3 regions of the Arthrobacter sp. UYEF21 genome follow, and region 3 is predicted to be linked to each of the others. Evidence: riboswitches for the same ligand, from Rfam matches in the RefSeq annotation. Region 3 holds a riboswitch; each other region holds the start of a gene.
The links. Region 3 has a riboswitch for thiamine pyrophosphate ahead of ABIB27_RS00230 (FAD-dependent oxidoreductase). Riboswitches for the same ligand answer to the same signal wherever they lie in the genome.
Positions count from the first base shown of each region.

Region 1: it holds a riboswitch for thiamine pyrophosphate, as region 3 does, so the genes downstream of both, thiC (phosphomethylpyrimidine synthase ThiC) here and ABIB27_RS00230 (FAD-dependent oxidoreductase) in region 3, are expected to answer to the same signal.
Region 2: it holds a riboswitch for thiamine pyrophosphate, as region 3 does, so the genes downstream of both, ABIB27_RS02270 (bifunctional hydroxymethylpyrimidine kinase/phosphomethylpyrimidine kinase) here and ABIB27_RS00230 (FAD-dependent oxidoreductase) in region 3, are expected to answer to the same signal.

Region 1 covers NZ_JBEPNF010000001.1:401,764-403,960, forward strand. The annotation lists gene thiC (phosphomethylpyrimidine synthase ThiC) at 1-864, opposite strand, end outside; TPP riboswitch at 859-966, opposite strand; gene ABIB27_RS01840 (VOC family protein) at 1,121-1,996, shown strand; gene ABIB27_RS01845 (hypothetical protein) at 2,111-2,197, shown strand, end outside.
Region 2 covers NZ_JBEPNF010000001.1:482,590-484,786, forward strand. The annotation lists gene ABIB27_RS02265 (Rne/Rng family ribonuclease) at 1-826, shown strand, start outside; TPP riboswitch at 945-1,042, shown strand; gene ABIB27_RS02270 (bifunctional hydroxymethylpyrimidine kinase/phosphomethylpyrimidine kinase) at 1,025-2,197, shown strand, end outside.
Region 3 covers NZ_JBEPNF010000001.1:46,485-48,681, reverse strand. The annotation lists gene ABIB27_RS00230 (FAD-dependent oxidoreductase) at 1-1,215, opposite strand, end outside; TPP riboswitch at 1,208-1,327, opposite strand; gene thiE (thiamine phosphate synthase) at 1,355-2,104, shown strand; gene ABIB27_RS00220 (RNB domain-containing ribonuclease) at 2,168-2,197, shown strand, end outside.

The DNA.
Region 1 (2,197 bases), 360 kb from region 3:
CTGCTCGCACTGCTCAACCACGGTGTCACGGAAGATTTCCCAGGTCAGTTTGTTGGCCTCGCCGTTGACCTTCTCCAAAGCCTGGTAAATGGGCACGGTGCCGATGGGAACGGGGGCGTTGCGGATTAGCCATTCCCGCGTGGTGTGAATGTCATCGCCGGTGGACAGGTCCATGACGGTGTCCGCGCCCCACTGGGTGGCCCACTGGAGCTTGTCCACCTCCTCGGCAATGGAGCTGGTCACCGCGGAGTTGCCGATATTGGCGTTGATCTTCACCAGGAAGGCCTTGCCGATGATCATCGGTTCAGATTCCGGGTGGTTGATGTTATTGGGGATGATGGCGCGGCCGGCAGCGACTTCGCTGCGGACCAGTTCCACGTCACAGTTCTCGCGGAGGGCAACGAACTGCATCTCGGGCGTCACCACACCCTGCCGTGCGTAATGCATCTGCGTGACGGTCTTGCCTTCGACGGCGCGGCGGGGCACGGGCTGCGCGCCCTTCCACTCCGCGGAAGCGGCGCCGCGGCGAACTGCCGACTTGCCGTCGTCGAGCAGGTTCCGTTCCCGGCCGCTGTAGGGCTCGGTGTCGCCGCGGGCGGCGATCCACTCCGAGCGGAACGGGTTGAGGCCCACCACCGGATCGCTGCCCGGACCGGCCGTGCGGTAGGTCCGGAAAGGCCCGTTCGCCTCGCCGTTCGGCGACGGTTCCAGCGCGATCTCGGTCACGGGAACCCGGATCCCGGTGGCGTCATCATTGATGAACGCCAGCGAGTGGGACTTCAGTGACTGGGTTTCAGGCCGGACCGTTTGATCCTGGTCGGCTTCACTTTGGGCAGGGTTCAGCTGTGTTTCTTGTGTATTCAATGAATATTCACTTCCTTCGCCGGCATTACCCGGACAGGTTCAACGGTCGCAGGCTGCGTCAGCCCGATCTCAGCCCCTGCAAGGGCTCCCGTGTGGTCAAGTCGAAGCTACCACAGGCCGAGGGTGGCCTGTGACAGCAGTCACGGGGATGCTGTCGCAACCTGTCTGCCCAGCCACTTGAATTAAATTGAAGCTTCAAGTAAAATGGAGTCATGGCCACCTTCGACCCCGAAGGCCAACGGACCGGGAGCGTTCAATGACTGCAGAAGCCACCAGTCGGGATCTCCTTCCTGCCGACCTCTCCATGGGCACAGTGATGCTCAAGGTGGGCGACATGAAGCTGATGACCGACTACTACCAGCGTGCGCTCGGCCTGGAGGTCGTCGCCGAACAGGACGGCGGCGTCTACCTTGGCCGGCTCCGGCGCCCGCTGGTCCATCTTGCGGCCGCCCAGTCCTTGAGCCTGCCCCGCAGGGGCGAGGCCGGGCTGTTCCATACGGCGCTGCTCTTTGACCACCGGGCTTCGCTTGCTGCCACGGTAGCCACCGCGGCCCAGTACGAACCCCGGTCCTTCACCGGCAGCGCCGACCACCTCGTTAGCGAAGCCTTCTACTTCAATGACCCCGAAGGCAACGGCATCGAACTGTACTGGGACAGGCCCCGCGAAAACTGGTCCTGGAACGGGAAGGATGTGCTGATGGACAGCTTGGCACTGCCGCCGCAGCGCTACCTTGAGCAGCACATGACCGAGGAATCCATGGACGGCCAGCAGGCCGCCGAAGCCGGTGTGGGCCACGTCCACCTCCAGGTGGGTGATGTCCAGTCGGCGCACGATTTCTATGTGGGCACGCTGGGCTTCGAAAAGACCGCCGGCTGGCACGGGCAGGCATTGTTCGTTTCTGCGGGCGGATATCACCACCACATGGCAATGAACGTATGGAACAGCCGCGGCGCCGGACCGCGCAAGGACACCCTGGGACTAGGGGAGGTGCTCATCGAAGTCCCTTCAGGTGACGACGTCGGAGCCCTCGCTGACCGCTTGAAGGTCGCCGGGCTGGCGTCACACCACACGGGTGCCGAACTGCGCTTCGAGGATCCGTGGCGCAACAATATCCGGGTTGCTGTCCGCTAAGTGGCGCTGGCCGGAGCTGCAGGCCCCGATGCACTAGGCTGATTTCGAACGGCCGGGGCGGCACCCTTAGCTGCCCGCCAGGGCCGCACCGTCGACGGAATGAGGGCTGTGCCCATGGGCTTCACTGAAATTTTTGTAGCTACCCACGACGCCGCGCTGAAGCGTGCCGGCGTCCTTGATGCCGGCGGCTCGCCGCCGGGA
Region 2 (2,197 bases), 440 kb from region 3:
CGACGCCCAGCGCCCGGACGCCCAGCAGGGCGGCCGGACGGACAGGAAGCGCCGCCGCGGCCGCGGCGGCCAACCCCTCGAGATGGCCCCGGCAGCTCCGGTGCAGATCCACACGGTCCACCCGGATCCCAGCGACGCCGAGCGCCACGCCAAGGCGGAGGCCACCAGGGCAGCCCTTGCCAACATTGCAGCCGCCGCCCATGCCGCGCACCTGCACGACGACGAAGTGGCCCACGCCTCAGCAGCCGGGGGTAATGCTTCCGGCGCGGCGGCCCCGGCTCATGCACCGGTAGAACGGTCCGAGACCGACAACGCCGGCCGCCCGGCCGCTGTGCTGACTTTCGGCGGCGAGCAGGTGGTGCTGCCCTTCGTGGAGCACCACGAGGATCAGCCGCAGGCCCCGGCCCTGACACTGGACAGGCTCACGGAGGCCTTCGCCAAGCTTGGCGTGCCGGCACCTGTTGCAGAAGCCATGCCGACGGAGAGCGCTCAGGCCGCGGGCGAGCAGACCCAGAGCCAGCCGGCGGCACGCCAGCCGGCCGCGGCTCCTGTCCGTCAGGCTCCTGCCGCGGTGGAGAAGGACTACTCCGACCACACCGAGCAGACCCGTACCCGCCGCCCGCGGCGCAACCGCAGTGCCAGCCGTGCCCAGGGCGCAGCTAACGCCACCACGGTGGAGCACCACGAAGCGGTGCCGGTTGAGTCCGCAGGCCATACCCATGCCGCTAAGGCTCCGGAGCTCACCCAGGCTCCTGCCGCTGCCAAACCGGCAGACACCAGCGCACCCATCATCCTGGGCGTAGGGGTTCCTGCTTCGGAACTCTGACCTTTCGCAAGGACATCGGCCAGATTGCCCGGACACTTCACTCATCGGTGGAGTGCCCGGGCATTCCGCGTTTGTGGGGTTCATCTAAAACGGTGTCTTATGGGAAACGCTAGTGTTGGGTACTGACACGGGGTGCCGCGCAGAGAGCCGGCTGAGATCCAGACCCGTTGAACCTGTCCGGTTAGCACCGGCGAAGGAATGTCCCCTATGGCTTCAACCCACGTTCTACCTTCCGTATCTGCCGCCACTCCCGAAACGGCGGCAGCATCCGAAACGCCGCCTGCCCTTGCCACGGTGCATCCGGCACGTGGGCCTTCCAATGCGGTGGACGTGCTGCGGCATACTCCGCGGGTGCTGTCCATTGCCGGATCGGATCCGTCCGGTGGCGCGGGCATCCAGGCCGACCTCAAGAGCATTGCCGCCCTGGGCGGTTACGGCATGGCAGCCATCACCGCGTTGACCGTGCAGAACACCCGCGGCGTCCAAGGGGTCCATGTGCCGCCCGCTGGCTTCCTGGCCCAGCAGCTTGATGCCGTCAGCGATGACATTGCCATCGACGCCGTCAAAATCGGCATGCTGGGCAGTGTGGAGGTGATTGACGTGGTCCGCAGCTGGCTGGAGAAGGTGCGCCCCGCCGTCGTGGTTCTGGATCCGGTGATGGTGGCCACGAGTGGGGACCGACTGCTGAAGGAATCGGCGGAGGCTGCCCTGCTGGACCTGCTGCCGCTCGCGGACCTGATCACGCCCAACCTCGCGGAGCTCGCCATCCTGGTGGGGGAGCCGCAGGTGCGGAACTGGCCGGACGCGCTGGAGCAGGGGAAGCGGCTGGCCGCGGCCACGGGCGCCACCATCCTGGTCAAGGGAGGCCATCTCGACGGCGATGCGTGCCCGGATGCCCTGATTAACGCACGCGGACTGCTCACCCGGCCGGTAGTGGAAGTGACTGGAGACAGGATCCCCACCCGCAACAGCCACGGCACCGGCTGCTCACTGTCCTCGGCCATGGCTACGGCGCAGGCCCGGCTGGGTGACTGGGAAGCCTCGCTGCGGCAGGTGAAGCCGTGGCTCCGCGGTGCTCTGCAGGCTTCCGGTCAGCTGGAGGTAGGCGAAGGCAACGGCCCCATCCACCACTTCCACCACCTGGAGCAGGCTCCCGCCCCCGGGGAATTCGCTGCCGCGCTTCGCCGGGCGGCGGCCCCGGACCTGGCAGTCATTTACGGGCTGGAATTCATCCGGGCGCTGGCTGCCGGCACGCTGGCGGAAGAGCAGTTCGCCTACTACCTCGCCCAGGACGCTATCTACCTTAACGGCTACTCACGTGTGCTTGCCCGCGCCAGTGCGCTGGCGCCGACGGAAGCCGCGCAGCTGTTC
Region 3 (2,197 bases):
GACACCGGGCCGGGAGTCGGGTACACGGCCGAGCAGGGGTGCGTTGTCCGGCGTCGCGGGGCGCGCCCGCGCGGTACATTCCAGGAGCTCCAGCTCGGCGACGGCGGGCAGCAGGGCCTGTGCGTCGCGGAGCAACTGGTAGACGCCGCCTGCGGAGACGGCAGTGCTCGGCGTGATGGTGTGTGAAAAGGCAGTGCTCGGCGTGATGGGGCCCGGCAAGGCAGGGTCCGACACGGCGGCGTCCGGGATGGCGGACAGTGCATCCTCCCGCTGGGTTGCGCCGATCACCACGGTGTCGTCCTGCCGCGGGACGATGTAGACCGGCACCCCGTGGACCAGGCCGCGGACGGTGGAGGTGACCAGCGGACGCAGGTGCCGCGGTACGGCGAGGCGCAGGATGTCGCCGTACACAGGGCGGAGAGGCAAGCGCAGCCCGTCCGGCAATCCTTCCAGCGCAGCCGCCTGCAGGCCGTTGGCCACAATGGTCTCTCCCGCAGTGACTGTGCCGCCGTTGGCCAGCTTCACCCCGCTGACGCGTCCGGCATCCCAGAGTAGGGCTTCGGCCCGGTGCCCGACGGCGAACCCGCCGCGGGCGCCGTCCACAGCGGTTCCGGCGCCGGGTTCGTGGCTGGCCAGGACCTGCTGCAGGGACGCCACCAGCTTCCGCGGATCCACCTGGTGGTCCGCCGGGATTTCCAAGGCGCAGGAAATCGCCGGGCTGAGGAGCGGCTCCCTCATCCGTGCTTCCCGGACGGTCAGCGGTTCCACCACCAGGCCGCTGGCCTGCTGCACGGTCCGCAGGTCCATCAGCGCGCGGCGGTCCGCGGCATCGGCACCGACGGCGAGGGTCGGCGTCGTCAGGTAGCCGGTATCCCCCGCCCCGGCCCCGGCGAGGTGGGCTGCGAAGGCGGGCCAGAGGCCGGAGGATTCGAGCATCAGCTCCAGAAGGTCTTCCTCCTGGTAGTGCAGTTCGCTGACGGGCGCGAGCATGCCGGCTGCCGCCCAACTGGCCCCGGAGCCGGGTGCATCATCGATCAGGACCACGGAGCGGCCGGAGCGCCGCACTTCCCAGGCGATCCCGTGGCCAATGACGCCGCCGCCAATGACAGCTACGTCGGCGTGGCAGAAATCGGGACTGCCTGCTGGCTCGGAAGGCGGGCTGGCTGGTGCACTGGCTGGCGGGCTGGCGGGTGCGCCGCTGGATGGGGAGAGCATGTGTTTCCTTCCCTACGCCGGTACTAGCCGGATCAGGTCAAGCGGTCGGCTCTGGTGCCCTCTCAGCCCGGCCGCTTTGTGACGGCTGCAACGGGCTCCCGCAGTACTCACCCAGTTTAGGGGAACTAGGGTAGTTTCCATGAACGCACACTCCGCTCCCGCTACCCCTCCCAGCCACTCCGCCCAGATACCGCCGGAGGCGTCCAGCAACGGCCTGCCCACCAGCGCCAGGTTGTACCTGTGCACCGATGCCCGCCGGGACCGCGGGGACTTCGCGGAATTTGTGGACGCGGCGTTTGCCGGCGGGGTGGACATCATCCAGCTCCGCGACAAGGGGATCGAGGCCGCCGAGGAGCTGGAACTGTTGGCGGTGCTCCAGGCAGCCGCCGCCCGGCACGGCCGTCTCTGGGCCGTCAATGACCGCGCCGACATCGCCATGCTGACGGGCGCGCCCGTCTTCCATATCGGGCAGAAGGACCTGCCCGTGGCATCGGCCCGCACTCTGCTCGGTGCCGGAGCCACCGTGGGGCTCTCCACCCACACTACCGAACAGATCGAGGGCGCCATCCGGATGTCCGCAACGGTGACTGCCGACGGCGGCCTGGACTACTTCTGCGTCGGACCGGTGTGGGCTACCCCCACCAAACCCGGCCGGGCCGCCGTCGGCCTCGACCTGGTGCGCTATGCAGCGGAGGCAGTCCGCGCCGCCGGCGGCGCCCAGGCCACACTGCCCTGGTTTGCGATCGGCGGCATCGATTTGAGCAACGTTGAGCAGGTGGTGGAAGCCGGGGCAAGCAGGATAGTTGTGGTGCGAGCCATCACGGAAGCCGCCGACCCCGCCGCAGCGGCCGGCGCCCTCGTGGTCGCCCTGGACGCCGCCGCATCCTAAGAAACCTGCGCGCAGCGGGGCGGGGCGTGCACGATCCATGGAAATCGGGCTAACCTGACTTTCGTGTCACATCATCGGCTGGCCCCCAATGTC